One region of the Colwellia sp. MB02u-10 genome, then DNA from elsewhere that is predicted to be linked to it. Evidence: predicted binding sites of a transcription regulator. Region 1 holds the regulator's gene; each other region holds the start of a gene.

Evidence for each region. The regulator LexA, encoded in region 1, represses DNA repair genes until DNA is damaged. The targets are predictions, from matches to a motif close to TACTGTATNNNNATACAGTA.
Region 2: H4J59_RS03225 (LexA family transcriptional regulator) is a predicted target of LexA. The motif match lies at 1,276-1,295, and genes of this name have one in related genera.
Region 3: ruvA (Holliday junction branch migration protein RuvA) is a predicted target of LexA. The motif match lies at 5,660-5,679, and genes of this name have one in related genera.
Region 4: recN (DNA repair protein RecN) is a predicted target of LexA. The motif match lies at 6,754-6,773, and genes of this name have one in related genera.

Annotation. Positions count from the first base shown of each region.
Region 1 is NZ_JACGVK010000140.1:62,992-71,247, reverse strand. Features, by position in the region: gene H4J59_RS18525 (cytochrome c oxidase assembly protein) at 1-23, opposite strand, end outside; gene ctaD (cytochrome c oxidase subunit I) at 35-1,639, opposite strand; gene coxB (cytochrome c oxidase subunit II) at 1,652-3,208, opposite strand; gene lexA (transcriptional repressor LexA) at 3,794-4,408, opposite strand; gene H4J59_RS18505 (hypothetical protein) at 4,746-5,048, shown strand; gene oxyR (DNA-binding transcriptional regulator OxyR) at 5,321-6,223, shown strand; gene ahpF (alkyl hydroperoxide reductase subunit F) at 6,517-8,118, opposite strand; gene ahpC (alkyl hydroperoxide reductase subunit C) at 8,229-8,256, opposite strand, start outside.
Region 2 is NZ_JACGVK010000077.1:3,269-11,524, reverse strand. Features, by position in the region: gene H4J59_RS03230 (HNH endonuclease family protein) at 275-991, opposite strand; gene H4J59_RS03225 (LexA family transcriptional regulator) at 1,310-1,723, shown strand; gene H4J59_RS03220 (Y-family DNA polymerase) at 1,711-2,964, shown strand; gene H4J59_RS03215 (hypothetical protein) at 3,593-3,928, shown strand; gene H4J59_RS03210 (hypothetical protein) at 4,047-5,102, shown strand; gene H4J59_RS03205 (hypothetical protein) at 5,139-6,209, shown strand; gene H4J59_RS03200 (TIR domain-containing protein) at 6,347-6,910, shown strand; gene H4J59_RS03195 (macro domain-containing protein) at 6,907-7,743, shown strand; gene H4J59_RS03190 (hypothetical protein) at 7,884-8,256, shown strand, end outside.
Region 3 is NZ_JACGVK010000114.1:45,864-54,119, reverse strand. Features, by position in the region: gene tolB (Tol-Pal system beta propeller repeat protein TolB) at 1-849, opposite strand, end outside; gene tolA (cell envelope integrity protein TolA) at 883-1,785, opposite strand; gene tolR (protein TolR) at 1,785-2,213, opposite strand; gene tolQ (protein TolQ) at 2,228-2,911, opposite strand; gene ybgC (tol-pal system-associated acyl-CoA thioesterase) at 2,901-3,317, opposite strand; gene ruvB (Holliday junction branch migration DNA helicase RuvB) at 3,891-4,895, opposite strand; gene ruvA (Holliday junction branch migration protein RuvA) at 5,001-5,618, opposite strand; gene ruvC (crossover junction endodeoxyribonuclease RuvC) at 5,743-6,270, opposite strand; gene aspS (aspartate--tRNA ligase) at 6,417-8,201, opposite strand.
Region 4 is NZ_JACGVK010000117.1:102,302-110,557, reverse strand. Features, by position in the region: gene H4J59_RS09545 (Lrp/AsnC family transcriptional regulator) at 183-653, shown strand; gene dnaJ (molecular chaperone DnaJ) at 847-1,998, opposite strand; gene dnaK (molecular chaperone DnaK) at 2,327-4,249, opposite strand; gene grpE (nucleotide exchange factor GrpE) at 4,976-5,611, opposite strand; gene nadK (NAD(+) kinase) at 5,797-6,678, shown strand; gene recN (DNA repair protein RecN) at 6,852-8,256, shown strand, end outside.

The DNA of each region.
Region 1 (8,256 bases):
TTTTGCGATTCACCGTTAGTCATTTTAGCTCCACTTAATCAATTTTTGGTGGTGTTGTGAATGTGTGGTATGGCGCAGGGCTAGGCACTGTCCATTCCAAACCTTCAGCTCCATCCCAAGGTTTCATCGGCGCTTTTTCTCCACCTCTAATACACTTGATAACCAATACCAAGAAGATTAACTGCGAAATACCAAAGGCAAAGCCACCAATACTGACCCACTTATTAAAGTCAGCAAACTGCAAAGCATAATCAGGAATACGACGCGGCATACCGGCCAACCCTAAAAAGTGCATTGGGAAAAACAATAAGTTTACTGAAATAAGTGAACACCAAAAATGCCACTTACTTAACGTATCGTTATACATGTAACCCGTCCATTTTGGTAACCAGTAATAAGCGCCAGCAAAAATAGAAAACAACGCCCCAGTAACCAATACATAGTGGAAATGAGCCACAACAAAGTAAGTATCGTGATATTGAAAATCAGCTGGGGTCATTGCTAACATCAAGCCAGAAAAACCACCAATAGTGAACAAAATCACAAAGGCAATAGAGAACAACATAGGGGTTTCAAAACTAAGAGACCCACGCCACATTGTTGCTGCCCAGTTAAAGACTTTCACCCCTGTAGGTACGGCAATTAACATCGTACAATACATAAAGAATAATTCGCCAAATAACGGCATACCCGTGGTAAACATATGATGCGCCCAAACGATAAACGACAAAAATGCAATTGATGCGGTCGCGTAAACCATTGAACTGTAGCCAAATAGAGGCTTACGTGAGAAGGCTGGAATTGTTGTAGAGACAATACCAAATGCAGGTAAAATCATGATGTAAACTTCAGGATGACCAAAGAACCAGAAAATATGTTGGAACATTACTGGGTCACCACCACCGGCGGCATCAAAGAAACTGGTGCCAAAATAGGTATCGGTTAACACCATAGTAACGGTACCCGCGAGCACCGGCATCACCGCGATTAACAAGTAAGCCGTAATGAAAAATGTCCAAACAAATAATGGCATTTTCATGTAAGTCATACCAGGCGCACGCATATTCATGATGGTTACAACGATGTTAATTGCGCCCATAATTGAGGAAATTCCCATAATATGTACCGCAAAAACGAAGAACGCTGTACTACCGTTACTATAGGTCGTTGATAAAGGCGCGTAGAAGGTCCAACCAAAGTTTGGTGCACCACTTTCCATAAAGAAAGACGACAATAAAATAGCGAAAGCAAAGGGTAATATCCAAAAGCTCCAGTTATTCAGCCTAGGGAGTGCCATATCTGGCGCACCAACCATCATAGGTAGCATCCAGTTAGCCAAACCGGTAAAGGCTGGCATTATCGCACCAAATACCATAATAAGACCGTGTACTGTGGTCATTTGGTTAAAGAAATCAGGCTCAATTATCTGTAGTCCAGGCTGAAATAATTCAGCTCGGATAACCAACGCCATAGCACCGCCAGTCAAAAACATGATAAAAGAGAACCATAAATACATCGAACCAATGTCTTTATGGTTTGTGGTATATAGCCAGCGTTTTATGCCGGTCATTTTATGATCATGGTGCTCACCGTCATGTGAATCATGCTCGGATTGATCATCAATTACATCTGTAGTCATTATAACGCCTCCCTACTTCGCGCTAGCAGCAGCAACGGCTGCTGGCTGGACTAAATCACCGGTGTTATTACCCCAAGCGTTACGCTCATAAGTGACAACCGCCGCAATTTGCGTTTTAGTTAATTGGCCGGCAAAAGCCGCCATCGCTGGATTTTTCTTGCTGCCGTTAAGCACCATATCCAAATGCACTGCTACATCACCGGTAGCAATCAGACTACCTTTAAGTGCAGGAAAAACAGGCGCCATGCCTTCACCAGTAGCTTGATGACAAGCAGCACAAGCTGTCATGTAGACATCTTCACCCAGGGTCATTAATTCGTCTTGGCTATAAACCTTTGATAAATCTTCTTCTGGTATGACTTTGGCAACGGTTTCAGCAACTTGTTCTTTAACGTCTGCAACCGCTTGCTTAACCATATCTGAGGTACCTGCGCCACTAACCGCTTGCACGTCAGCCGCTTGAACAGCTTCACCTGTATTGTTACCCCAAGCATTACGCTCATAAGTTACAACCGCCGCAATTTCTTTTAAGCTTAATTGCTTACCATAAGCTTGCATGCCGGTACCTGCTTTACCATTAACGACAATATCTATATGCGCGCTAGCGGGACCCGTTGTGGCAATAGCACTGCCTTTAAGGGCTGGAAATGCGGGTGGTAAACCTTGTCCACTGACTTGGTGACACGCTGCGCAGTAAGCGGTATAGGTTGTTTCGCCCAGTTGCATTAATTCGTCCATTGAAGCCGAAGCATTTAACGACGCCGCTTCAGCAGCTGCTGCATTGGCTTTCATTTGCTTTTGCTCATCAAGCCAAATGGCGTAATCGGCTTCAGACTTAACTTCAACCACTATCGGCATAAAGCCGTGGTCTTTGCCACACAACTCAGCACATTGGCCACGATAAACACCGGGTTCATCTACCTTGGTCCAAGCTTCATTAATAAAGCCTGGGTTAGCATCTTGTTTTACCGCAAATGCCGGTACCCACCAAGCATGGATAACATCATCAGAAGTAATAACAAAACGCACTTTTTTATTGGTTGGAATCACCAAAGGACGATCAACTTCTAACAGATAATGTTCACCTTTTTCTGCTGAGGTACCATCTTGGTTTTCGTATTGTTCACGCGGGGTAGAAAGCACTGAATAAAATTCAAGGTCTTGATCAAAATATTTATAATGCCATTTCCACTGAGAACCTGTTACTTGAATGGTTAAATCCGCGTCATCGTTATTTTCCATATCGATCAGCGTAATAGTGGCAGGAAAAGCCATAGCAATTAGAATAACGACAGGAATCGCCGTCCAAAGAATTTCAACTTTTGTGCTTTCATGAAAGGTTGCTGGTTTGAAACCTTTTGATTTACGGTGAAACACCATAGACCAAAACATAGCACCAAAGACCACAATACCGATACCAGTACAGATATAGAGCACCAGCATATGTAAATCATATACGTCTCTGCTCACCTCAGTAACACCTTTAGTTAAGTTCAGCGACATATCTGCCCACGCTGAACTAGACAACAAGCCCCCTAGCAACAGCAAACCTAGGTTACGTCTTTTCACACGACATCTCCTTCACCTTTAATTTAGGCCAAACAACATATTTTCATTATGAAAACCGGCTATTTAGCGCATACATTTATTATTATTTAAGTGACGCATTAATCAACAGCTATCAATTACGCCCTATTGTTTTTTTGTACGTTTTCCAGACTAGAATTACTTAAAACTTGATAGGGGTCAATTTTTAATTTCAAAAGTATGATAAATAAAAACCAATAAATACAATAGAGTAAATGCCCTAAACTGGACGACAAGTAGATTTTTAAAAGGATGGCTGCAATGTTTATATTTTGTTCAAGGCATACTTTTCATGCTGAATAATAAATAATCAACACAGAAATTTGCTGTATAAAAAGCAAGCTATTAGCGGTATTTATTGCCGAATAGGAGGATTGTTCTAACCAAAAAAATTGAGCTACATATTAGGCACAGAAATGGTTATCAAGCATAAGAAATACGCAGATTTTAACCCCTTGGCTTAAACCAAGTTACCGTTAAATCTGCGAGATATAATGTAGGAAAGTCTAGTGTAGGAAAATCTAGTCTAGCTAAGTATTAGCATTTATGAAGTAAGTGCAAGGTGAACTACATCCAATCAGCCGCGCGAATAACACCAACGGCTAGGCCTTCGATATTAAATTGCTGAGACTTTAAATCGACCTTAATCGGTGCAAAATCTTCATTTTCAGCATGTAAATAAACCACATTGCCCTCACGTTTAAAACGCTTCACGGTAACATCGTCTTCCACACGAGCAACAATCACTTGACCGTTTTGCACATCGGTTGTTTGATGAACAGCCAACAAGTCGCCATCCATAATGCCGATATCTTTCATGCTCTCGCCATTAACTCGCAATAAATAATCAGCTGGAGGATGAAATAAATTGCCATCAACTTTGTAATGTTGTTCAACATGTTCTTGCGCCAAAATAGGCTCACCGGCCGCCACACGACCAATAAGTGGCAAACCATCTTCAGCGATAAACTCTTGTGTAAGACGAATACCACGCGATGTGCCAGGCAGCATTTCAATATAGCCTTTCTTCGCTAGCGCTTTTAGATGTTCTTCTGCTGCATTGGCCGACTTAAAACCAAAAAAAGCAGCAATTTCGGCACGCGTTGGCGGCATACCCGTATCAGAAATTTTTTCTCGGATCAGATCAAAAATCTGCTGTTGTCTGGGGGTTAAAGGGCGCATAGTTATTCCTTAAGCTACTTAAGAGCGAGCCTGTATTTTTACACAGTATTACTGTTATTGTATACAGGCTGTAAATAAACGCAAGAAAATAATAATCCGGCTTTGCTGGTTTGGGTTTTAGTTGCAATGGTGGTGTTTCCAAAAAATTAAGTGCTCAGTCCATGTTGTTGTAAAGCGGCTTTCACGATTAAATCAGTCAGGTATGCATCATGGTCAATTTGAATGTTAATGAATCAAAAAGCACTACTGATTAAGGTCATTAAAAATACCCATAAATATAACTATTAACCTTGCTAAAACAGCAGGTAAATCAACCTTAGAAGGTGAATGGAAGATAATGAATAAACACGAATATTTAGGTTGTTGCCAAGCACAGTTGCTAAAAGTTTTTAGCCTCGCAAAAAATCATAAAAAAGATGATAAGCAAAAATTCAGAGTTGAAGGCTTTATCCATGCGGGTAAAGCGTTAGGCGTTATATCTCATGCAGAGGCTGTCGATGTTATCGCGCGATCTCACTTTCAGGTATTTGGTGAAAGTATTGAGTCTCGCCAAAATAGAAAAGCGAGCTTAAAGGAAGCGGTTGCCAAAGGTGATGAAAATTTTATTAACATTCCAGCTTATGAGCGCTCAAAGCTATAATGCTTCAATCTCCTTCAACGTCTTAACTCATTAAGGCTTTAAGACCTCAAAGCACAGTCAGTCATTTTAAACAACGGCTTAAATACCCAGTGATGCAATAAGCGCCTCAATTAACTAAGCTTTTAACAAGTTTATAGCCTTTGCAAACCTCGCTTAGTCTGGGTATTAGCGCTTTCATTGCCGGCTTTGCTTTTCAGTATGCTCGCTAAACTGAGTACCTTAAGTTAACATCAATTTAGCTATCAACCACCTCATATCAATAGATTTAAACTATGATAAAAATTCGTGATTTAGAATATCTAACCGCCATTGCCGAATATAAGCATTTTGGCCATGCTGCTGAGGCTTGCTTTGTTAGTCAACCAACGCTAAGTGGTCAAATTCAAAAACTAGAACAACGCCTTAAGCTAACCTTAATTGAACGCCAACCGCGCAATGTTATGCTAACACCCGCAGGAAAACAGTTAGTACAACAAGCTCGGCAAGTACTTAACGCCGCGAATAACTTTGAAGAAGCGGCAAAAGCGCTACTTGATCCACTGTCAGGTGATTTACATATAGGCTTAATACCGACGTTAGCGCCATATATATTGCCGCATATTATGCCAGCACTAAACAGCAATCTAGCGAAAATAAACTTCTATTTACATGAAAATAGAACCCAAGATTTACTGCAACAATTAGAAGCAGGCAAACTCGATATTTTAATTTTGCCTTGGTTACCAGAAATGGCACGTTTTGAACGTTACGATTTATTCATCGAGCCCTTGGTAATGGCAACGTCACCTTCACATCCACTGGCTAATAAAACCAAAGTAACATTTGATGATTTACATAATCAAAAAATTCTCACTTTAGAAGATGGCCATTGTTTGAGAGATCAAGCCATGGGCTATTGCTTTAGCGCTGGTGCGGAGGAAGATGATAGTTTTCGAGCCACCAGTCTTGAAACCTTACGATATATGGTGGCAAGCAATATGGGTATTACGCTGCTACCACAGTTGGCGACAATTAATTATGCTCCACAGAAGCATATTCATTACATTCCTTTTGAAAGCCCGCAACCGGTGCGTGAAATATCATTACTTTGTCGTGCCGGTTACGCGCGTATGGAAAGTGTTAGCGCTGTGGTTAATGAAGTGCGCCAAGCAGTAACGGGTTTATTTGATGAATAAGTTAGCTATGTTTCACAACCCGCTTATGAGCTTGGAGCAAAAACGGTTAAGCTTCATTTAACTTGATGAACTAAAGTTCAAGCTATATCACGCCTGCATGGAACTTAGATGGGTCAAAGGTAAAATCAGTGCAACAGCAAACGCGCTATTAACGAAAAAACGCTACCGTTGCGACGATAGCGTTTATTTTTTTAGTACTTATTGTACTGGCGTTTCAGTGCTAGTTTGAGCTGCGAGTTAAGCCGCTACTAATTAATCCGCTACTAATTAATCCGCTACTAATTAATCCGCTACTAAGCTGCAGCTTCGCTAACGCTTTCAGTGTTTTCAAGCGGGTTCGGTGTTCTAATTAAATAATCGAATGCACCTAATGCTGCTGTTGCTCCACTGCCCATAGCGATAATAATTTGCTTAAATGGCGTGTCTGTTACATCCCCCGCCGCATAAACACCCGCAATATTGGTTTCACCTTTGTGATTAATGATCACCTCGCCTCGCTCGGTTAAATCAACAGTTCCTTGCAAAAACTTTGAATTTGGCACTAAACCAATTTGTACGAAAATACCGGCAAGTTCGACACTCTCTTGCTTATCTGTTGCACGATTAAGGTAGTTTAGTCCAGTCACATGCTTGCCATTACCTAATACTTCGGTGGTTTGAGCATTAACAATAATCTCGATATTTGGCAACGAACGCGCTTTATTTTGTAATACCGCATCAGCACGTAGTACGCTATCAAATTCAAGAACAGTAACATGCTTAACTAAGCCAGCGAGATCTATGGCTGCCTCGATACCTGAGTTACCACCACCAATCACAGCAACTGATTTGCCTTTAAATAATGGCCCATCACAGTGCGGACAATAAGCGACACCTTTACCACGGTATTCTTGCTCACCAGTAACCTTCATTTCTCTCCATCTTGCGCCTGTAGCAATAATGGTTGAGCGTGTTTGTAAGATAGCGCCGTTTTCTAATTCAACGGTGATTAAACCACCTTCAACATCACTTTCTATAATTTTTTTCACCTGTTGATTATTCATAATATCAACATCATATTCATTAACATGGGCTTCTAGGTTAGCCACTAGTTTAGGCCCATCAGTTGCATTCACTGAGATAAAATTTTCAATGGACATGGTTTCTTGTAATTGGCCACCAAAATTGTCTGCCACTATGCCTGTGCGTATCCCTTTACGGGCACTATATATTGCTGATGATGCACCTGCTGGGCCACCACCTATAACTAATAAGTCAAAAGCTGCTTTGTTGTTTATCGCCTTAGCTTGTCTCGCGCCAGCATTGGTATCAACTTTGTTTAAAATCTCAGTTACCGTCATTCTGCCTTGGCCAAACGCTTTACCATTTAAGTAAACTGCCGGTACTGATAAAATATCTCGTTTGTATACTTCTTCTTGGAATAATGCCCCATCAACCATCACATGCTTAATTTGCGGATTAATTGCCGCCATCATGTTAAGTGCTTGCACTACGTCTGGGCAATTTTGACAACTTAAGGAAATATAGGTTTCAAAGCTATGTTCACCTTCTAGTGAGGCCACTTGCTCAATCACCGCTTTATCAAGCTTTATTGGGTGTCCACCGCTGTGTAACAAGGCTAATACCAGAGAAGTAAATTCATGCCCCATCGGCACGCCAGCGAAGCGCATTTCGCCGCCAGTTTTAACTGATTTTACTAACATTGATGGCACTCGCTCGTTGCTTGCATCTGCTGCAACAACCGAGACTAATGCTGACATTTCAGCAATTTCTGTCACCAAGGTATTTAATTCTTTTGATTTAACGTCGTCACCTAAAAATACTGATAATTCAACAGCCGATGTTAAATTCTGTAAATAGGTCGTTAGTTGCTGCTTTAAGTTCGTATCTAACATGGTTTATTCCTTTGAAAAAACTGCTGAATAGGATGATTTTTAGATCATGCTGAATTGGCTTGGTAAATACCGCGATATTTTAAAACTATCGCGGTAGTTTTTTACTTTATTTAGATTTTGCCAACTAAATCTAATGAG
Region 2 (8,256 bases), on a different contig from region 1:
ATGAAAAGAAGGCCTCGTATAATTTATACAGCTCAATAAAGAGCATAAATGTGGGAAAGCTCTCAAAAAGGTAGTTTGCTTAATAATATCTCTAGATTACTCGAACGGCACCATTCATCTGTATCTTGAATTATTGGATAGTATGGAAGTATCTGACCTAATGAGAAACTAAGGGCAATAAAGTTACTTACTGTAAGCACGTATCTATTTGAGTTATAGGCAAGCTTTAGCAAATTTAATTACCATTTATAAGCCAAAGAGGGCCTTGGGTTATCTAGCTACAATATTGTAGTCTAATTTTATCGTAACTCACTTGTTCTTTGTTGCTCAATTCTAAGTTGTATGTCTTATAAACTCTGATAAAACGAGATATATACTGACACTGATTCGCTGGTGGTAGCCACGCATTTAATCCCTTAGCTACCTTTTGTCTATTCAACCTAGCTTCTACACTCAATAGGTTTGCTGGATCATTTGCAAACTTCACTCGCTTGGCTTTAGTCCAATGATTCGCACCGTGAATCCATGCCCACTTGAGCGGTACAACATGGTCAATGTCTATCTCTGAGGCCGAATATATAGTCTCCCCTGAGAATGGTGAAATCCATTTTCCGGAGATGACCATGCATTTTTTTTCTGTTTTAAACTGAATAGGGGACAAGGAATAAGTGATAAGTGTTTCCATTCTGGAATCTTGACAGTCTTTGTTGCTGTCAGCCCAACCATGACCAAACATCTTTCGTGAATAGTTTGATGATTTTTGTTTTGATACTGAAGATGAGGATGAACCTTTGGGAAGTCGGCCACCAGCATCTATACATGACGCTAAACTATCAAATGAAGTGAAGTTTTTAGTGCGTTCATAATACGGACTAGTTGACTCGTGGCAAATACCGGAGTTTGATTTTTTTATTGTGTTAGCGTTGGCTAAAGGTGTCAGTAAAATAAGGTTGAGCAGTATGCAAGGGAATAATAAACTTTTGAATGTCATGTATAAGTACCGAATAAATGTTTGGTTTAGTAGTAACTTTAGGAATATATCTTTGGCTTTTAAGCCTTCTCAGTTATGGAGGACTGGCGACGTTATTAAGAAGTTCATAGAAGGTCACATTGAAAACCCACAGTGATTAAGACCAACCTAGTAATACTCAACTTACCTTAATAGTATTTAGCATCAAAGCATTAAGTTTAATTCATTACCAATATTTTATGCGCCATTGGTTCTAGTTATACCTAATTGATGATCGCACTTCATAATATACCCAAAACCAACTATACTGTATTTATGTACAGTGTAATTGGTTTTTTTATGAAAGTAATACCCGTTTATATTGAAGCAGGCATATCCGGCTTTGAATCACCGGCAGCAGAATATCAAGAACTAAATCTCTCATTAGAGGAGTTACTTCTTCAGCACCCTAATGCGACTTTCTTTGGTCTCGCTAATGGACGGTCAATGGAAGGCAGAGGGATTTTTAATGGCGATGTACTTGTTGTTGATAGGGTGGAGCATATTAGTAATGGCTCTGTAATTGTAGCAAATTTTAATGGCTGCTTTGTGTGCAAAATAATTGATACCGATAATGCATTGTTGTTATCTGCCTCTGACGAACACAAGCCCATTAAAATAAGCGAAAGCGATGACTTTCAAATAGAAGGAGTAGTAAATGTATCCTTCAGGTTGCACAAAAAACTCCCCGTACTGCTGTCATGTTTGGGTTAGTTGATGCTGTTTCTTTCTATGCACGTGCAGAGAAGGTTTTTGACCCAAGCATTAGGCATAAACCTGTTGTCGTTTTAACGAACAACGACGGCTGTATATGTGCTGTCTGCCCTATCGCTAGGCAGCTAGGAGTACCTAAATTTGTCCCTTATTTTAAGGTTAAGTCTTTTCTAGCAAAGCACGGTGTCGTTGTTCGTTCTTCAAACTATGAACTGTATGCAGACCTAAGTGAAAGAATGATGAATGTTATTGCGCGTTACTCAGATAACCATTATGTCTATTCTATTGATGAATCGTTCTTACATTTCAAAAACTTTAGCTGTGTTGATAACTGGCACGAATACGGCCATGTAATACGCAAGGCGGTGTGGCGAGAAACACGTTTACCCGTTGGTGTTGGCTTCGGCGCGACCTTAACATTAGCCAAAGCCGCGAACCATGCATCGAAGAAGTTATCAGGTTTTGATGGTGTCGCTGTGATAGATGATAAAGCCTCTCGTAAAGAAATCCTCTCTAGAATGTCACTGACCGAAGTGTGGGGTATTGGCAATAAGCTGGGCAAACGACTAAGTATATTAGGGCTTAAAAATGGATGGGATTTAGCTAATCAATCACCTAAAGCAATGCGAAGTCAGTTCGGTGTCGTCGTTGAGCGAACTGTAAATGAACTGAATGGCATGCAGTGCTTAAATTGGGATGAAATAGGGCAAGACAAACAGCAGATATTTTCTACACGTAGCTTTGGTCAGCGAGTAACTGACCCTCGTGCGCTTAAAGCTGCACTATCAAGTCACGCCAGTCTTATTGGGGCAAAAGTTAGAAGACAAGGCTCTTTGATTAAACGATTAGTTATTTTTGCATCAAGCTCGCCACATGATGACAGTTACTATAAAAAATCTGTTATTTATGAATTCCCCATTGCGACTGATAATACCTTAAAGCTAGTAGGTGCTATTTCTTACGTATTTGATAGTATTTATAGTAAAGGTGTTAGCTTTTATCGCTGCGGAGTAGGTGGCGTTGAACTAGAGAATAGTCAATTTCAGCAACAAGATATGTTTAGTCTTAGTGTGAATAACCCGCCTTTAATGAAATGTTATGACCAAATAAATCATCGCTATGGTAGAGGCGCAGTTGAAGTCGCTGTCGCTGAAAAAAACGAAAAGTGGGCAATGAGACGAAACTTCTTATCACCTCGCTCTACGAGTAACTGGTCAGAAATACCTAAGATAAACTGTTGAGGTTAATATGTGTGGTCGATTTAGCGTAAACAAAGTAATTTCACCTATAGTGAGTGAGCTGTTTAATACGCCTTTCAATACAAAAACGAATGCCCGTATTTATTACGAAGAAGATAAATACTCTTGGTTCAATCTTCGCCTCAAGACCTTGAACCATTACTTCAGCATGTGAATAATGAAATGATTAATGTTGAACGCAGTAATTAAGTTTATGGTTAACTAAGCCGCATTCCTGACATTCCAGCTAAAAATCTTGCCATATATTTTCTAATGAATTAACTACTAGCGTAAACGCTGTAATACCCTTTTATATGGAAGTCAGTATGATTTTTAGAGGTGTGTTAATAAGACGCCTTAGTAACACGCCATTTATTATAATAAACACTAAATAAAGTCACTTAACCATCTGAATTTAATGTATTTAATTTATTTTTTGTTCAGGTTGTATTACTGAGAGGTGTTAGTAACACGCCCTAATATACATGTGATTTAGCATTACTAGTTTCTAATGCTTTGAAAGTATGTGATATTAATGTTAATTTAACGTTACTTATGGTGCGTGTGATACTGAGACGTACACATAATATGCTGTTATGTATATCTTGGATTTTGGAGTCTAATCACAAGCATGAATAAAGTAGTATATGGATTTTTAATCTTTATTATTGGTTTAAGCCTAGGGTATCTTATACCCAAGCAGTCAACAGCTAAGCCTCAAGATGAAATGATGTGGGCACAATCTTCTCAGTTTGGTGTGATGCTTAGTTATGTCATGATGCCAGTCGAAGACAAAGAAAGCTTTAATCAAAATTTCAATCAGTTTTTGCAAAAACAATCTGATTTATTTATTAATTACTCAAAGCAAACAGAAGATGCTGCTTTATCAAATTGGTTAGATAAAAAAGCAGAATCAGTAGATGAATATTTATCTATACAAAAACAAGTAAAACCAACTTCTGAGTAAATATACATAACAAAAAAATCAACAAGGACACGTAACAGTTGGCTACGTTTCGCTACACAATTTTAGCCAACCATTACTTAGCCTGTTATTTAGGCGTTAGGCGTATTCAGGAGTATCAATGAAAGCAGATGATTTATTCATGAAGGAGATAAGAAAAAGTAGAACTTTCATTTTAGGTGCTGGATTCTCAGCTGGTGCTGGAGTTCCATTAACTGCTGAACTTCTTTCGAAGGCAATGAGTAAGTTTGAAAACGAGTGTAATGGTATCTTTCAAAGGGTTAATAATTACGCTAGAGAATGTTTTGAAATTGATGAAAATGAAGTGGTTGATTACTCTAAAGTTGGTTTTTTGGAACTATGTACGTTTTTAGAATATATCGAACTAAAAGAATATGGTGGAGGTGAGCGATGGTCGAGTAATGGCTCAAAAGAGAAAATAAACCTTCGATACTTTTTAGCTAAAACTTTGATTGAAATAACACCATCCGAAAACGATATCCCTAGGATATATATAGACTTTGTTAATGAATTACATGAAAGAGATATCGTTATTTCATTCAATTGGGATCCTTTGTTAGAGCGCGCGTTAGACTTCGTAAATAAAGCTTATACATACACATACGAAGATAAAAAAATAACAATATGCAAGTTACATGGGTCTGTTAATTGGCGCTTAGGTGAGGCTCCTGACTATGCCAAGTCACCAATTGATTTGGGCTGGAAGTCAATGAAATATACAGAAGGGATGATGGATAAAGAAATGTATTTTTCAACTAGTGTATTGTCAAAACATCATTGGTTTAATGGAATACGAAATTCTGAAATTGAGCCCTTTCTTGTATTACCAGGTTATGGAAAATCATTCGATGTAAGAGCTAACGCTGTTATGTGGTATAAGCCTGAATTTGTATTTGGTTCTACTCATGATGTTTATATTATTGGTCTTAGTCTTGCTCCTGATGATTTTTTTATTCGAAGTTATTTCTTGTCAACCTTGCCATATTTAACGGATTCTATCGCGACACATAAAAGAACTATCCACATTATAAATCCTGACCAGAGTGTGGAAGATAATTATTCTTTTGTTACTAAAACCCAACAGTGTGTTATTCATTGCGAATACTTCGATATTAAACATATAGATAGTATGCGTAAAAATAGACAATCCGCCTAATATGCTGTTAGGCGAAACTAAAATTAAGGCATATCTGTGACAATAAAGGTTTTCTATTCTTGGCAAAGTGATATCAATGTGAAATACAATCGATATTTTCAACTAGATTGCCTTAAAGCTGCTGTAAAGAAAGTCAATCAAGAGTTCGATCTTAAAGAATCAATGCGAGAAGATCATGATACGAAAGGCGTTTCTGGCTCTCCCGATATCGCTACAACTATTTTATCCAAAATAGAAAACAGCGATATATTTATTGGTGACATTACTTTTGTATCGTTCTCTGAGAAAAATAGAGCTTTATCCAACCCAAATGTATTAATCGAATTAGGGTATGCAATGCATGCATTGGGTGATGAAAGAGTGATTAACGTTATTAATACTGCGTTTGGTGAACCAGAGAACAATATACCTTTTGATTTAGCTCATAAGCGTTGGCCAATTAGTTATGATTTAAGTGATAAAAATTTCTCTGATAAAGCGACAGTTAAGGAAAAGCTAATTGAGTCATTTGTTAGTGCCTTAAAGCCCTACGCCAAACAGCCAAAAGTTGTTGGCCCTAAATTTTCCAGCAATGGAGACAAAGTTAAACATCAAGAAACTTTGAGGAAGCGGCTTTCTGAATATATTCAAAAAATCAATCACGAAAAATTAAAGCGTCGAGTTATTCTTCGAGATCTAGACCGCGCAGATCATTATCCTGAAGTATCAGATGATGAGGGAATATCACCTTGGTTCAAAGTTGAATTAGCACAACTCTACCATCGAGGTGTTCAAGTATTTCTACAAGCTGGTGCACTTTCGATTTGTGAAGATGGAAGTTATAGGTTCAGAGATACAAAAAATGGCGAGCAAGGTGAAGAAAGGGTTTTTCTCGTAGGTGAAATACCTTTCATTAATATTGAAACTATTAATTTTGATGGTGACGAATACGATTATTTTCCTCATATTTTCTGTCACTTTTCGGAAAAAAATCAAGAACCGTATGAACGTTTAATTTTCTGTAAAGAAATTGATATGGGACATGGTTATAAGCACTATTCAGTAATTGAAACATTAGATAACGTTCAAGAAAATAGTAAAAAGTATGGGTTGGAATATTTCGCCTAACAAACTGTTAAACAAGGATAAAAAACAGTTGGCTTTTGCTTCTTCGTCGCTAATTTAGCCTACTATTTTATTGCCTGTTAATAGGGCGTTAGGGGGCTAATCAATATCCCTCAGAATTTATCCAATATGGAGAAAGCATGGCATACCGAAACGGAAATTACGCAGCCTTTCATGTTGCAGAACCATTCAACTCAAGTGTGCTTGGAGCGCATGCTACAAAAGATTTTTGTTATTATAGTATGTTGCGAGCGTGGAAAGGAAAAATAGCATCATTTCCATTTAATGATTCACATGGTAAAACCTACAATGTCCGTGATAATAGCCTCTGGGAAACAACGTTAAAACCAAGGTTAAGGGAACGTATCAGGAGCTCTAAAAATATAGTGCTTTTTTTAAGTTCTAATACTTTGAACTCAAGAGCACTTAGAGAGGAAATCGATTACGGAATTAACAACCAAGGACTTCCCGTGATTGTTATTTACCCTGAATATGACAGTAAATCGAGTCTTCTTGTCAACGGAAAGTTGAAGCAGTCAGTAAAAAATCTTTGGACTAAATTGCCAGCTTTCAATAATTCAATGAGTAGTGTTCCAACACTCCATATTCCAATGAAAAAAGAAATAATAGAAAATGCATTAAATAATAATGATTTTATGTTGTCGACAAAAACGAGCGCAGATTATTATTGGTATAACGTATGACTAAAGTTAGGTTTTTCGACAAAAGAGTTTTCGATAACTTTCTAAAAATAATTTCAATAATAAGTGTTGCGTTGTCCTTGATTGTTCTTTTTGTAGATATACCTAAAGAATGTAAGACTACTTATGGGTGGATTTTTATAGCTTCGTTAGTTGTCATTTATGTAGTTATTTGGATTTGGTCAAACAACCTTAATAAGATTGATATCAATGTTGAAGGAAGTGAAGTAACTATAAAAGTGGGTGATATATTCTTGGAATCGGGATTAAAAGCAATAGCTTTTAATGAGTATTTTGACACTCTGGTAGATAATAAGGTTATTTCAAAAAATTCACTAAATGGAGTGTTTATTGATAGCCATCTTGATGAGCCTATTTCGAAGTTGGATAACTATATTGATAATTATTCATTTGATGAAAGTGAATTAATTGGAAGTAACAAAAATAGAGTGCTAGGAAAGAAAGTTAGATATCAAGTCGGATCCGTTTGTGTATACAAAAATTTCTTATTAACCGCATTTACTAAGTTTGATGATAATAACAAGGCATCACTTACTATGCCTGAGTACTTAGAGTTTTTAATAAACTTCTGGGACAAGGTCAATAATGTATATGCGCAACAGAATGTGTCAACACCAATATTTGGTTCAGGAATAACACGAATTAAAGGTCACAAAACCATAAGCGATGAAGATCTTTTAAAAATAATGTTGTGGACGTTTCGTATTAGTGAAATGCGATTTAAACACCCCGCAAAACTTAAGATTATTATCCATAAGGATAAAATTGGAAAAATTAATCTTCTAGATATCAAATCTGCGAGAAATGGAATTTGAATACCAGCTCAGTTAACTGCGCCCCTAACAGCTGTTAAACAAGGACAAAAAACAGTTGGTTTTTGCTCCTTCGTCGCATATTTTAGCCAACTATTTTATTGCCTGTTAACATGGCGTTAGGCTTTTAATCTAGGGTGTCGATGAATAAATTTAATTTAATCGAAAATGCAAATGATTCTTTAGAACATGCATTAAGGCATATGGGGTCTATTGAAAATGATGGACTTGGTAACTGGAAACGGATCATTGTAGATCTAGCGCATGTGGTTGAATTGTTGTTTAAAGAAAAATTAAGGCAAATACATCCCGCTTTTGTTTTCACAAATATTGATAAATATCCTTCTATAACTGCACATACTGTTAGCTGTGATCTTGCCTGTAAAAGACTTGAAACAATTGGAAAAATTGATTTTTCTAAAGACGCTCTTAAAGCTATTAAAACTGCACGAGAGAAAAGAAATCAAATTGAGCATTTTGAATTTTCAATTTCAGAACGAGAAGCTAATGTATTAA
Region 3 (8,256 bases), on a different contig from region 1:
ATCTTTAGACAATACCATTGCCAGTTTTTTACCATCTGGTGACCAACTAGGTGCACTGTTGATACCCTCAAACGAGCTTATTAAGTTACGTTGCCCGGAATAAATATCAATAATATGAATTTGTGCTTGTCGATTTTCAAAGGTTACATAAGCTAACTGATTACCACTGGGGTGCCACGATGGTGACATTAATGGCTCTTTTGAACTTAATAAAACATGTTCGTTAAAACCATCATAATCGGCAATAGCTAACTGATAAGGATATTCACCTTGATCGCGTACAATAACATAGGCAATTTTTGTTAAAAATGCACCACGTGTACCTGTGAGCTTTTCATAAACAGCATCACTAATACGGTGGGCATAACGACGAAATTGATCGGCACCAATCTCAACCGTACTTTCATCCAAAATATGATCTGAGGTACGCACTAACTTACCATTACTTAACATTTGCGTTTCACCACCGGTAACTTGGCCACGAATAACATCAACCAATTGGTATTTTATTTGATAACGACCTATCGTGGTTTCGCTAACTTCACCAATAACAACGGCTTCAACACCTTCACTTGCCCAAGCGCTGTAATCAATTTCACTATCCTTGTTAGGTATCTGAGGATAACGTGAGGCTTTAATTGGACTAAATTTACCACTGCGTAGTAAATCATCACTGACCACTGTAGATAAACGCTCTGGCATGACGCCCGTTCCTGTCCATTTAAATGGCAACACAGCAATGGGTCGTGCACTATCAACACCTTCGGTGATAACAATTTCTAACGTTGCCCTTACCTGCTGCGAAAAAACTACAGCAAAGAATAGTAAAAATAAAGTTACATTTTTCATAGAGTCGATTATCTTCCTAATATATACAAAAACTTAATTAAATTTGTCTGGCGCTACCGTTAAACTGATCGTTCTCATTTCTCGAAATATTTCAGGGTCTTTAGAAACAGGTAAAGTACCCGCTTTATAAACCGCAGTTTTTGCGGCTTCACAAACTCGTCTGTCGCCTTTGCCTGTGACCACATTGGTCACAAAACCTGATGGTGCTAGACTTATGGTTAATTTACAATATTTACCTTCCATCGTACTACGGTCAGTAATCAAATTACGCTTTATGGTTTGTGTTATTAAGGCGGTAAAGCGACCAATTTCTGTCATCATTTGTTGGCGACGAGCCTGTTGACGGTCGGCCATTTCTTCAGCCATTTGTTGCTCTAATAACTTTTGCTGAGCGGCACGTTCTCGATCTTCTTGCTGTTTACGTTTTTGGTCGGCCGCTTTCTTTTTACGCAAATCTTCTGCTTTTTTAGCCGCTTGCTCTTCTTTTATTCGCTTAGCTTGCGCGTTTGCTGCCGCTTTATCAGCTTGCGCTCTTTCAAGCTCTTTTTGTTTGCGCTGTTTGTCTGCCGCATTTGCTTTAGCTTGAGACTTTTTAGCCGCGCTGTCAGCGGCCTTTTTTTCTTGCTCTTTTTTCTTCCGTTGACGTTCAAGACTCTTAATGCGTTTTTCTTCATTTACTTGTTTTTCTTTTGCGGCGGCAATACTATTTTCAAGATTTTTAAGCTTTTGAGCGTCATCGGCCTTTTGCTTTTTGATCTTATTAATTTGCGCCTCTACTTTACTTCTTTCAACAACAACCGCTTGAATGGGCTCCATTTGTACTGACGTTGGCGTCGATTTTGGTGGTGATGAGAAATCACCCCACAACAAAACAACAGCCAGTACTATGTGTATGGCAAAACTTAACACTAAGGGAGTTGAATACTTCGATGACACTACTTACTCTCCGGGGTATCAGTCATTAAACCAACAGATGGTACACCTGCTATTTTTTGTAACATCACCATTAATTGAATCACCGCATCATAAGAAACCGCACCATCGCCATTAACCACCACGGGGGTGTCAGGCTCCAACTTTAAATGTGCAGCAACTAAGGTGGCAACTTCTTCTGCCGACATAGGTTCATTTTTGCTAGTACCCACCGCCAAATAATAGTTGCCATTGGCATCAACTGAAGCCACTAAAGGCGGCTTCATGTCTTTACTAAGAGGTTGTGCATCCGCTTGCGGTAAATCAACTTTAACGCCTTGTGTTATCAGCGGTGCCGTTACCATAAAAATAATCAGCAACACTAACATTACGTCAATATAAGGCACTACATTTATCTCAGCAACCTTGCGGCGCCTGACTCGATTATACATAGTTAATCTCTACCTTAGCCGTGTTGCTCTGTCGCTGTTTGTCTTTGTAATATACTTGAAAATTCGTCCATAAAGTTACCATAGCTATTTTCAAGTTTTTCAACATTATGACTAAAACGGTTAAATGCCATTACGGCAGGAATGGCGGCAAACAACCCCATTGCAGTGGCAATTAATGCCTCGGCAATGCCGGGCGCAACCATAGCCAGAGTGGCTTGCTCAACCGCACCTAAGGCAATAAATGAATTCATGATACCCCACACGGTACCAAACAAACCAATATAAGGGCTTATTGAGCCAACGGTGGCCATAAAGGGCAAGTGTGTTTCCAAGTTATCGACTTCTCTTGACATTGCTACGCGCATTGCTCGGTGCGTGCCGTCAACAATCACTTGCGGTGCATAGCCATGCGATTTACGTAAACGAGCAAATTCACGAAAACCAGAAACAAAAAGACTTTCAATACCGTCAATATGCTCTTTGGCAGATACTTCACTGTAGAGCTTACTTAAGTCAGCACCACTCCAAAATTTATCTTCAAAGTCTTTTAATTGTATTTGAGCTGCAAGCAATACTTTACGACGTTGAAAAATCATGGTCCAACAAGCAATTGAAAATCCTAATAAGGTCAACATGACCAGTTGAACTAATAAACTGGCCTGTAAAAATAAATCAAAAAACGAAATTTCAGCTGACACGTTTTAATGCTCCTAATATGCTTTTGGGGATAATACAAGGTTTAGGTTTAGCCATAGCCAAGTTAACACAAGCGACTTTAATCTCAGCCGCACATAATGTTATCTGGTTCTGGTTCACAAGTTGCTGTGAAAATACCAAACTGGCAGACTTTAACCGGCTTATTGTTGTGGTGATTGTTAGCAAGTCATCAAGTTTTGCTGATGCCTTATTGTCCATTGCCACCTTTGTGACCACAAAGCCGATGTTTTGTTCTAAAAATATTGATTGATTAATGCCAAGTTCGCGCAGCCATTCTGTTCTAGCGCGTTCAAAAAACTTTAAATAGTTCGCGTAATAAACGATACCGCCGGCATCGGTATCTTCATAGTAAACACGTACGGTGTGTTGATGACTGCTTAATGACATTAAATTTATTCGATTTATCTTAGTATAAAATCTTTAAGTCCTTATCTTAATAGATAAAGCTCACACGGAACAAGAGCTAAGGTACTTTCTTTGTAAAAATTTCAACAATAAATCTAATTACGGATCTTTTATGAGTGTAATATTATAAAAAATCATTACTGATCAGCGACTGTAAATGGTTACTTCCCCTATATTCCTGCAAATCATTTCGCATTAGTTTTTCTAATGATTAACATAAATTATTTTTGTTTGCGTTACTCTACTCATCGGACTAAAATAGCCTTGTTGTTTGAGCTAGCGCACGAATTTTGTTTTTACATTTTTCATCTTAGCCCACAAATGTTTTGATAGGTGTTGTTACCTTTCTCTGTTATATATTTTCTAGGATCCCCATTTCCTTTTATCAGCTTATATTTTAAGTTGGCCCACATAGATTTATGTGGGCTTTTTTTTGCTTAAAATTCAAAGAATAAACATCGACGTTCTTTCACATCCATGTGACCACGCCATACCGTTCATCCTGAACATAAAAAGCACCCTAAGGTGCTTTTTATAATGGTAAAAACTTAGCGGTTAACTTGGAAAGTCTAAGCCAAAGTGTAGGTAAGCTCTACTCGTGGCAATTCGCCCGCGGGGTGTACGTTGTAAAAAACCTTGCTGGATTAAAAAAGGCTCTAGTACATCTTCAATGGTTTCACGTTCTTCGCCAATGGCAGCGGCAATGTTATCAAGACCAACGGGGCCGCCGGCAAATTTATCAATGATCGCTTCCAATAATTTTCGATCCATTAAATCGAAACCTTCATTATCTACCTCTAACATATCTAAGGCACTGGCAGCGGTTGCTTTACTGACTATACCGTCAGTTTTTACATCAGCGTAATCTCTGACTCTGCGTAATAAACGATTGGCAATGCGCGGTGTACCACGAGAACGCCTTGCAACTTCAAATGCTCCCGCTTGAGCAATGTCTAAATCTAAGAAATGTGCTGAACGCATGACAATTTCGGTTAACTCTTGCGTGTTATAAAATTCTAGCCGTTGCACTATGCCGAAACGATCGCGAAGTGGTGAGGTTAACGCGCCTGCGCGAGTTGTTGCACCAATTAAGGTAAAGGGCGGTAAATCAAGTTTTATAGAGCGGGCTGCTGGCCCTTCGCCGATCATAATATCTAACTGATAATCTTCCATCGCTGGGTAAAGAATTTCTTCTACCACAGGACTTAAACGATGAATTTCATCGATAAACAAGACATCATTTTCTTCAAGGTTAGTCAGTAATGCCGCCAAATCACCGGCTTTTTCCAATACCGGACCTGAGGTAGCCCGAACACTTACGCCCATTTCATTCGCGACGATATTAGCTAAGGTGGTTTTACCTAAACCCGGTGGACCAAAAATTAATAAGTGGTCAAGCGGCTCTCCTCTTTTCAGGGCCGCGGCAATGAAAATTTCCATTTGAGACTTTACATGAGCCTGCCCAGTATAGTCGGACAACATTTTAGGCCTAATAGCTCGGTCAACCGTTTCATCTTCACGGGTGGCTACGGGTTCAATTAATCTGTCTGCTTCTATCATGTATTACTCATTGTAAAAAATCATTGAAAAACTCATTGAAAAATTTTATCGTCATTTACCTTTGGCCCAAACTTGTTATCGTCAATATGGCGAAGTAATTAATATTTATAACATGGCTTTTAAGGCGCCACGGATCAAGTCTTCGCTACTTTTGTCAGGATGAAAAGCTGATTTAACTGCTTTGTCTGCTTGTAGTTGACTATACCCTAAAGAAACTAAGGCGTTAATAGCATCGCCTTTACTATCACTGATAAAGGCATTGGCTTGATTAACATCCGTTGGCATCATGTGCACCAAAGCGTCACTACTGTCAGTTTGCCAATCTTTTAATCTATCGCGCATTTCAATCAACAAGCGTTCCGCTGTTTTTTTGCCAACACCGGGTATTTTCACTATGGTGGTTAAATCGTCATGTATAACACAACTGACAAATTGATCGGCAGACATGCCTGACAAAATAGCCAAACCTAATTTAGGCCCAACACCATTAACCTTGATCAGTAAGCGAAACAGTTTACGCTCCACTTTATTAGCAAAGCCATAAAGTAATTGTGCATCTTCGCGTACCACAAAGTGGGTATATAAAGTCGCTTCTTGATTAACCTCGCCAAGGGCATAAATGCTGGTCATTGGCATAGTCACTTCATAGCCAACACCATTACATTCAATTAAAATTTCGGGGGCCATTTTTTCTATTAATATGCCACGTAAACGTCCAATCACGGCTTAACCTTTGCTTGATATACTATATAACAACACCATACCACTAGATATTTATACAGTAAAGTTTACGCCCTGAATTATTTAAAGCGGTGCATAAATAACGATGATACTAAAACAATAACCATTAGCGTAGGCGTCCGCGTACTGTTTTAGTGGCTTGGCCTGAAAGTTTACTGATCGAGTCGTGACTGTGCGCATGACAAAGTGCAACCGCCAGTGCATCGGCTGCATCAGCTTGAGGTGTACCTGGTAATTTCAAAATAGTTTTCACCATATGTTGCACTTGAGTTTTATCTGCCGCACCTGTACCCACAACCGATTGCTTAATTTGTCTAGCAGAGTATTCTGCAATCATTAAACCATTGTTCGTCGCCGCAACAATAGCCGCACCTCTGGCTTGGCCTAACTTTAATGCAGAATCAGGATTTTTCGCCATAAAGACTTGCTCAATAGCAAACATGTCAGGTTGAAATTGCAAGATAAGCTCACTAACGCCAGCAAAAATTGTTTGCAAGCGCATACCTAAGTCTTCACCTGCCGCTGTGGCTTTAATACAACCACTGCCTAAATAGGTAAAATTACGGCCCGATTGTTTAATGACACCATAGCCGGTTAAACGTGACCCTGGGTCAATACCTAAAATAATACTCACTCGTTATTTACCTTAATAAAAGCGTTAACTTTAAAAATAATACTATGGAAAAAAAACGCACGAATAAGGCCTAAGTAGCATTAATTCGTGCGTTTTAATTGTGTTAACATTAACGCTTAGTCACGTTAAAATTTTTCTAACAGACGTTATTCTGCTTTTGGCTCAGTATCAATTTCTTTTGCCAAACAAGCAATGCCTAATTCAGCCAGTTGTGCTGGGTTTGCATGGCCTGGGGCATTAGTTAACGGACACGCCGCAGTCGTTGTTTTCGGGAATGCCATCACATCACGAATTGAACTAGCTCCAGTCATCAGCATCACTAAACGGTCTAAACCAAAGGCTAAACCGGCATGTGGTGGCGCGCCATATTGTAATGCTTCTAATAGGAAACCAAACTTTTCTTGCGCTTCTTCATCGCTAATACCCAGAATGCGAAATACAGCGGCTTGCATATCTTGATTATGAATACGCACTGAACCACCACCTAATTCGCAGCCATTAAGCACCATGTCATAGGCATCAGACAAAGCACCCACTGGATTTGCTTCTAATTCAGCCGCGGTTAAATTGGTTGGCGCGGTAAATGGGTGATGAATAGCATGCATGTTGCCGTCAGCTTCTTCAAACATTGGAAAGTCTACCACCCACAATGGTTTCCAATCACCTTGCAATAACCCAAGCTCTTCACCCACTTTTAAACGCAAGGCACCTAATGATTCAGTCACCACATTATAAGTGTCTGAGCCAAAGAAAATAATATCGCCGGTTTTAGCATGAGTACGAGTTAATAAGGCATTAACGGCGGCTTCATCTAAGAATTTTAAAATCGGTGATTGTAAGCCTTCAAGACCGGCATCAAGGTCATTAACTTTTAACCATGGCATGCCCTTAGCGCCGTAAATACCAACAAATTTAGTTAACTCGTCAATACCTTTACGAGAGAATTTAGCGGCGCCTCCCGGTATACAAATAACGGCAACTCGGCCTTTATCGTCGTTAGCCGGGCCAGAGAACACTTTAAACTCAACATCTTTTAAGATATCAGCCACGTCAACAATTTCAAGTGGATTACGTAAATCTGGTTTATCAGAGCCAAAACGAGTCATCGCCTCTAAATAAGTCATGCGCGGAAATTCACCTAAGTCTACGTTAAGTAGCTCTTGGAATAAGCCGCGGATCATAGTTTCAGTCACTTGCATCACTTGATCTGAACTCATAAATGAGGTTTCAATATCAATTTGAGTAAATTCTGGTTGGCGATCTGCACGTAAGTCTTCATCACGAAAACACTTAACGATTTGATAGTAGCGTTCCATACCTGACATCATCAACAATTGTTTAAATAATTGTGGCGATTGTGGTAAAGCAAAAAATTGCCCTTTATGAGTACGGCTAGGAACCAAATAATCACGCGCACCTTCAGGTGTAGCTGCTGTAAGAATGGGTGTTTCTATATCCAAAAAGCCTTGTGACTCAAGTGATGCACGCACCGCTGAAGTCACTTTAGCGCGAAAACGCATACGCTCAGTCATTTCTGGGCGACGTAAATCAAGATAACGATATTTTAATCGTAGCTCTTCAGAGTTCTTCTGATTTGAATCTAAAGGTAGCGGTGCTGACTTATTTAAAATAGTCAACTCTAAACCCAACACTTCAATAGCGCCCGTTGCCATATCTTTATTCACTTGGCCATCAGGACGAGCGCGCACTTTACCTTTGATTTGCACGCAAAACTCATTACGCAAAGTGTTGGCTTTTTCAAGCACTTCAGGAAAGTCCGGGTCGTAAACAACTTGTACAATACCTTCACGGTCTCGTAAATCTAAGAAAATTACCGCACCTAAGTCACGACGACGATTAACCCAACCACAAAGTGTGACTTCCTGACCCACATGAGATTCATTAACCTCACCACAATAAAGACTACGCATGTATTTACCCTAAAATTCGAATAAGCTGAACAAGTTAACAGATGTTTTATAAATC
Region 4 (8,256 bases), on a different contig from region 1:
AATTTGTAAACGTTTTAATTTACATCGGCAGCCATTAATGACAAAAATTCGGAAAGATGCATTAATATCGAAAATAATTCATCTTTATAGTCCGCTCACTGGTAATATTGCATTTAATAAGTGTAATATGTAAATAGATGAAAAGAAAACCCAGCAAATATTTCCCAAAGGCTAATGTATAAATGAAAAAACTTGATGATATAGATTTACGTATTCTCACCTTGCTTTATAAAGACGCAGATATTACCAACAAAGAGTTAGCATCGCAGATAGGTATAGCGCCCTCAACTTGTTTAGAGCGTGTTAAACGCATGAAAAATAATGGCGTAATCAATAACGCTTTTATTGATATCAACTTCAAGAGTATTGGTGGCAACATTGAAGCAATAGCAGCAATAAAGCTACAACCGTATTCAGAGTTAATTGTCAATAAACTGAGAGATGATCTACTTAAGCTACCTGAAATTGTCAGCTTATATCACATGGGCGGAAGCTATGATTACTTTATTCATATGTCGGTAAAAGATAGTGAACACCTACGTCAATTTGTTTTCAATGCCATTACTTCTCGCGAAGAAGTCACCACAGTAGAAACTTCACTTATTTTTGAGCATAGCCGCAGCGGCGTATTACCCATTTTTGATGATGAATAGTGCATCCTGTAAATACACGTGTATCCATGCACTCGCGACATTGCCTAAATATAGCCTACATAATGTAGGTACTTAATTTTTGTCGAGAACAAAAAAACTGCCCTACATTCTGCACATAAAAATCCCGCAACATAGTGCGGGATTTTAGTGTTGAGTTATTATCGAACTGTATTCGAGCTATATTCGAGTTATCTTAGCTTTTAAGATCATCGAAGAAATTTTTCACACCGTCAAAAAAACCGGTTTCTTTTGGGCTATGCTTGCTGGTGCTTTTACCCATTTTTTCTTCTAATTGGCGAAGTAAGTCGGCTTGATCGCCCGATAAACTAATCGGCGTTTCAATCACTACCTTACACATTAAGTCGCCCACTGAATGGCTGCGTACTGACTTGACACCTTTGCCACGCAAACGGAACATTTTGCCTGTTTGGGTTTCTTTTGGTATTTTCAGCTTAACTTTACCTTCAAGCGTTGGTACTTCAATGTCGCCACCTAAAGCAGCTGTTGTGAAGCTGATCGGTACTTCACAAAATAAGTGATTTTCATCTCGAACAAATATTTTGTGATCTCGAACATTCGCTTGCACATATAAGTCACCTGCGGGTGCGCCATGTTCACCGGCTTCACCTTCACCTGACAAACGTATTCTATCGCCGGTATCAACACCCGGTGGAATTTTAACAGATAAGGTTTTTTCTTTTTCAACACGACCTTGACCACGACATGAAGTACAAGGGTCGGTAATAACTTTACCTTTACCAGAACAGGTTGGACAGGTTTGTTGCACAGCAAACAAGCCTTGACGCATTTGTACTTGGCCATGACCATGACAGGTTGAACACGTTTTCGCACTGGTGCCTTTTTTAGCGCCACTGCCATCACAAGGGTCACAACTAACAAATGTGGGGATTTGAATTTCTAAGGTCTTACCTTTAACGGCTTCTTCAAGACTAAGGTCAAGGTTGTAGCGTAAATCTGAGCCACGACGCTGGCGAGATTGACCACCACGACCGCGACCACCGCCACCGCCACCAAAAATGTCGCCAAAAATATCACCGAAGGCATCACCAAAATCTTGTCCGCCGCCAAAACCGCCACCGCCGCCGCCGTGTCCGCCTTGTTCAAACGCCGCATGGCCGTATTGATCATACGCCGCACGTTTTTGATCATCGTTTAATATTTCATAAGCTTCTTTAACTTCTTTAAACTGTTCTTCTTTTGATTTATCACCTTGTGTTCTATCTGGGTGATATTTCATTGCTAAACGTTTGTAAGCTTTTTTGATATCGCGCTCAGCTGCATCTTTAGACACTTCAAGCACTTCATAATAATCGCGTTTTGACATAGGTTTGATTTCTTTACTTCTATTTATGGATACTAAATTTATGGATACTAATTTGTTTAACTTCTTTCTTAGACGCTGTAGCGTTCACTTTAACACCTTAAAAATCTAAGCAAATTAACATCAGGTAATAATTAATTTTTCGTTGTTACTTTACATAATAAAGCGCTGATAACTATCAGCGCTTTATTTATGGTAACTAAACCACAAAGTTTAATTGTTTTTTGTTGTCACTGTATCCTTCTAGAACAAGGTGAACACGCCAAGCATACAATGTATGTGAGCATGTCCGCGCTGCTATTGAGCAATATAGTGGCAAGCTAACAATTAACTACTTGTCGTCTTTAACTTCTTCAAACTCAGCGTCAACTACATCGTCGCCGCCTGGTGCATCAGCTTCAGGAGCTTCGCCTTCAGGTGCGCCACTTTGTGCTTGAGCTTTAGCTTGAGCAATTTCCATTAACTTAGCTGAAGCTTCAACAACCGCTTGAGTTTTGGCATCGATCTCTTCTTTACTTTCGCCTTTAATGGCAACGTTAAGTTCATCTAATGCTGTTTCAATTTTTTCTTTGTCTTCGCTTGGTAAATCGTCGCCTGCTTCTTCAATTTGCTTACGCGTTGCGTGAACCATGCCATCAGCTTGGTTACGAGCTTGTACAAGCTCTTCAAATTTCGCATCTTCGTCAGCATTTGCTTCCGCGTCACGTACCATTTGCTCTACTTCTTCATCTGATAAACCAGAAGAGGCTTTAATGGTGATTTTTTGCTCTTTACCAGTATTCTTATCTTTCGCTGTTACGTGCAAGATACCATCAGCATCTAAATCGAAAGTTACTTCAATTTGTGGCGTACCACGTGGTGCAGCGTCAATACCTTCAAGGTTAAATTGACCAAGAGATTTGTTTGCTGAAGCTTGCTTACGCTCGCCTTGCACAACATGTACTGTTACTGCCGCTTGGTTGTCGTCTGCGGTAGAGAATGTTTGAGATTGCTTAGTTGGGATAGTGGTGTTTTTCTCGATAACTTTCGTCATCACGCCGCCCATAGTCTCAATACCTAATGATAATGGCGTAACGTCTAATAATAGTACGTCAGTTACATCACCAGAAAGTACACCCGCTTGAATCGCAGCGCCTGCAGCTACAGCTTCATCAGGGTTAACATCTTTACGAGGTTCTTTACCAAAGAATTCAGTCACAACTTTTTGTACCATAGGCATACGTGTTTGACCACCTACCATGATAACGTCGTTAATGTCACTAATTGAAAGGTCAGCATCTTTAAGTGCTTGTTTAAGCGGACCTAAAGTGGCTTTAACCATGTCTTCAACTAAAGACTCTAATTTAGCACGCGTAACTTTGATGTTCATGTGCTTAGGGCCTGAACCATCAGCAGTGATGTAAGGTAAGTTAACATCGGTTTGTTGTGCTGAAGAAAGCTCACATTTTGCTTTTTCTGCCGCTTCTTTCAAACGCTGCATAGCAAGAGGATCAGTGGTTAAATCCATGCCTTGATCTTTCTTGAATTCAGCTACTAGGTAGTTGATTAAACGGTTATCAAAATCTTCACCACCTAGGTGAGTGTCGCCGTTAGTCGCTAGTACTTCAAACGTGTGCTCGCCTTCAACTTCATCAATTTCGATGATAGAGATATCAAATGTACCACCACCTAAATCGTATACCGCAACAACTTTGTCACCTTCTTGCTTGTCCATGCCGTAAGCAAGGGCAGCAGCAGTTGGCTCGTTGATGATACGTTTAACTTCAAGACCGGCAATACGACCCGCATCTTTAGTTGCTTGACGTTGTGCATCGTTAAAGTAAGCAGGAACCGTAATAACGGCTTCAGTGACTTTCTCGCCTAAATAGTCTTCAGCTGTTTTTTTCATTTTTGCTAAAACTTCAGCAGAAACTTGTGGTGGAGCGATATTTTTATCACGCGCCGTTACCCAAGCATCACCGTTGTCGGCTTTAACAATACCAAATGGCATAATTTTTATATCGCGTTGAACTTCTTCATCTTCAAAACGACGACCAATTAAACGCTTAATGGCGTACAATGTGTTTTTAGGGTTTGTTACTGACTGACGTTTAGCAGGTTGACCCACTAACGTTTCGCCTTCTTCTGTGTAAGCTATGATTGAAGGAGTTGTACGATCGCCTTCTGCATTTTCAATTACACGTGCTTTACCGCCATCTAGAACAGCAACACAAGAGTTTGTTGTCCCTAGGTCAATACCAATTATTTTGCCCATCTTGAGGATCTCCGAATACTTATTACGTTAAAAATAAAGATTAAATCTTTCGATGAACAGTTAGTGGGGGCAGGAAAAAGTTTTTTCAACTATTTTTATCGAAATAAGTAAAAAACATCCGTTTTTATTTGCTCTGCTTTTTATTACTAACAATTAAGCATTTGCGGTCTATACCATTAGTAGTAAAGAGCTACACAATGATTATGCAAAAATATAGTTTAGAAAACATAGCAAGAACATGGTCATTAAATAAATACTCATTAGTTAATGGCATTAACCATAATTTTGCTTTGTTGATGGGCATTTATCTGAAGACGGTTAAATTTCATTTAACTTGGTGGACTAAAGTCCACCCTACAAGTAGTAACTTGGCCTTGGGCAATTGTTTTTGTGGGTTTTGTAGGTTTTGTAGGTCGGACTTTAGTCTGACACCCCTTAAGCTAGCAATTAATCTGATGGGTTAACAAACAGCTATCGCGGGTATTATTTTTTTTTCGGTGTTTATGCTGAAGACGGTTAAATTTCATTTAACTTGATGGACTAAAGTCCACCCTACAAGGGCCTACAGTGATAATGTGAATTTAGCCAGGTGATAGTGTGGGTTTTGCATGGTGATAGTGTGACTTGGGGCGATTTTTTTGTACTTAAAAAGATCAAATCTTGCACATAAAAAAGCCAAACATTTGTCTGGCTTTTCTTGTCGTGCAAAATTACCGAATAATAAAATTATGCGGTGGTATCTACACTCGGCTTAGCTTTTGACACCATCACCATAGCTGGGCGAATTAAACGACCGTTTAACTCATAACCTTTTTGCATAACGGCAATAACGGTATTAGGCGCAACACCTTCAACTTCTTGCATTGACATCGCTTGATGCAAATCAGGATTAAATGGTTGATCTTGTGGATCAATCGCTTGAATCGAAAATTTCTCTAACGAAGCTAATAAACCTTGATAAGTTAACTCAATACCTTCGATGATAGCAGTATTACTTTCGTCATCTTTATCGATATTTTGTAATGCTCGCTCTAAGTTGTCTACTGTTGTTAACATTTCAGCAGCAAATTTTTCTAAAGCAAACTTACGGGCTTTTTCAACATCTTGTGACGCACGGCGACGAACATTATCAACTTCTGCTTTCGCACGAATAACTGAATCTTTTTGATCGGCAACCGTTGATTTAGCGGTAGCTAAGGCGAGTTCAAGTTCGTTTATTTTTTCTTGCTCAACACTGATGTTTTCAGCTGCAGCGTCAAGTTGAACTTCAACTTGCTCTTCTGCATCCTCAATAATTTCAGCGGATAATTTTTCTGCTAAAATATCTTCAGCACTTTTATTCTCTGTTGACTCGTTAGCCATGAAAAACTCCAAAGTAGTTCTTAAATTTCAAAATAGGTAAATATAATAATGCTAATTATGGGGGTTTGTTTTTATGATTCAAGCACAAAAGTGAATCATTTAAAAAAAAGTCAACTTTACAAGCAAGCAAAATAGCGCGAAACTGCTGATAGTCCTTAATTATATTACATATTTATAAGCACCGTATGAGTAATTTATACCGCACTATTGGCTTAATTGGTAAACCTAACCATGAAGGTGCCAGTTCAACCATACAAGCTTTACATCAATATTTGTCGCAGCAAGGCTATCAAGTGCTGGTAGAAGACTCTGTGGCCAAAACCGTTAATATTGAAAATGTTGTCATGGCGTCACTTACCCGTATTGGTGAGCAGGCTGATCTGGCTATTGTTATTGGTGGTGACGGCTATATGTTAGGAGCAGCTAGAGTTTTAGCTTGTTACAATATTGGTGTTATTGGGGTTAACCGTGGCAATTTAGGTTTTCTTACCGATTTATCTCCTGATGATTTAATTACCCCGCTTGAAGCCATTTTAAAAGGTGAATCTCGCGCTGAACAACGCTTTATTATCGAAGCTGAAGTTTATCGCCACGGCAAACTTAAAAGCTCAAACAGTGCGGTGAACGAAGCGGTACTGCATGCAGGTAAAGTCGCCAGCATGATCGAATTTGAAGTTTATATCGATGGCAGCTTTATGTTTAGTCAACGCTCTGATGGTTTAATTGTTTCAACGCCTACCGGCTCAACCGCGTATTCTATGTCAGCGGGTGGCCCGATATTAACCCCCAATTTAAATGCCCTTTCCTTGGTGCCTATGTTTCCTCATACGTTAACCAGTAGACCTATTGTGGTTGATGGCAATAGCGAAATTAAACTAAAACTGGCCAATGAAAACTATGAAAACTTGCAAGTTAGCTGCGATGGTCATGTAATTTTAGCTGTTATGCCCGGTGATGAAGTGATTATTAAAAAAAGTGAATTTACCCTACGCCTAATACACCCACTTGATCATAACTACTTTAATGTACTAAGAAATAAATTAGGTTGGGGTCATAAACTCTACTAATATTGCTTAAACCTGCGATGAGTAGAATGTCGAAATATAAATAAAGTTGCAAACATAGCTTGAATAAAAACCAGATACTGTATAAATTAACAGTATCTGGTTTTTTAGTTACCATATCAATTGGTATAACACTTTGTCCAATATAACGTTGCGATAAAGACAGTGAGGCTACTATGTTATTGCAGCTCAACATTCAAAATTTTGCCATTGTGCGTTCACTCGACATTGATTGGCAACAAGGCATGACTACCATTACCGGCGAAACCGGTGCAGGTAAGTCTATTGCTATTGACGCCTTAGGGCTTTGCTTAGGTGATAGGGCGGTAACCAACGTCGTTAGACCTAATTGCGCGAAAGCCGAGTTAGCCGCCACTTTTGATACTAGTAATAACAAAAGAGCAAAAAAATGGCTAAAAAACAATGACATGTTGCTCGAAAATGAATGTATTCTGCGGCGGGTTATTTCTGCTGAAGGCCGCTCTAAAGCCTATATTAATGGTAGCCAAGTGCCTTTAACGCAACTAAAAGAAATTGGACAACTACTGATTAATATCCACAGTCAGCATAACCATCAACTCCTTGTTAAACCCGCTGAACAACGCAATATTCTTGACGCTTATGCTGGCCACCAGCACTTATTAGATGAAGTTAAATATTATTACCATCAATGGCGTGAACTTAGCCAAGAAGCCAAACTGTTGCAAGAAAGCAAAATACAACGTGAAGCCAAACAGCAGTTATTACAGTACCAAGTAAACGAATTAGATGAGTTTTCATTACAACTTGATGAATTTGAAAGCTTGGAAATTGACTATAACCGCCAAAGTAATGGTCAGCACATCCTCAATGAAACCTTAATTGCTGTACAACAATTATCTGAAGATGAACAATTTAACGTCGTTGATGGCCTACGGCACAGTACCGAGCAAATTACCACTTTAGGTAACTATGACCCGACATTAAAAGCCATAGCAGAACAGCTTAACGAAGCCTTAATTCAAGTTGAAGACGCTAGCCAAGAAATTAAGCATTATTACGAAAGTTTAGAGCTTGATCCACAAGCTTATACTTTAATAGAAGAGCGTTATTCAACCGCTGTGCTGCTAGCGAAAAAACATCAAGTGTCGGCAAGCTCATTAGCAAACTTTCATCAGCAGCTATTACAAGAGCTACAATTATTTAGCTCTGATGAAACACGTTTAAATCAAATTAAAGATGATATAGAGGCCGCAAAACAAAAATATCAACACGCTGCACTGATTTTGTCTGATTCAAGAAAAAAATCAGCCACTAAGTTAAGTAAGATGATCACCAAAAGCATGGCTGAACTTAACATGCCGTATGGCAAATTTTTCATCGATATTTGCCAAGATAAAAGCGAAAGCTTATCTGTTAATGGCAATGACAGCGTTAGTTATCTAGCGAGTTTAAACCCAGGGCAAGCGTTAGAAGCGATGAATAAAGTTGCCTCAGGCGGCGAACTTTCTCGTATTAGCTTAGCGATGCAAGTTATTCTGGCGGATAAAATTATTACCCCTACCTTAATATTTGATGAAGTTGATGTGGGCATCAGTGGCC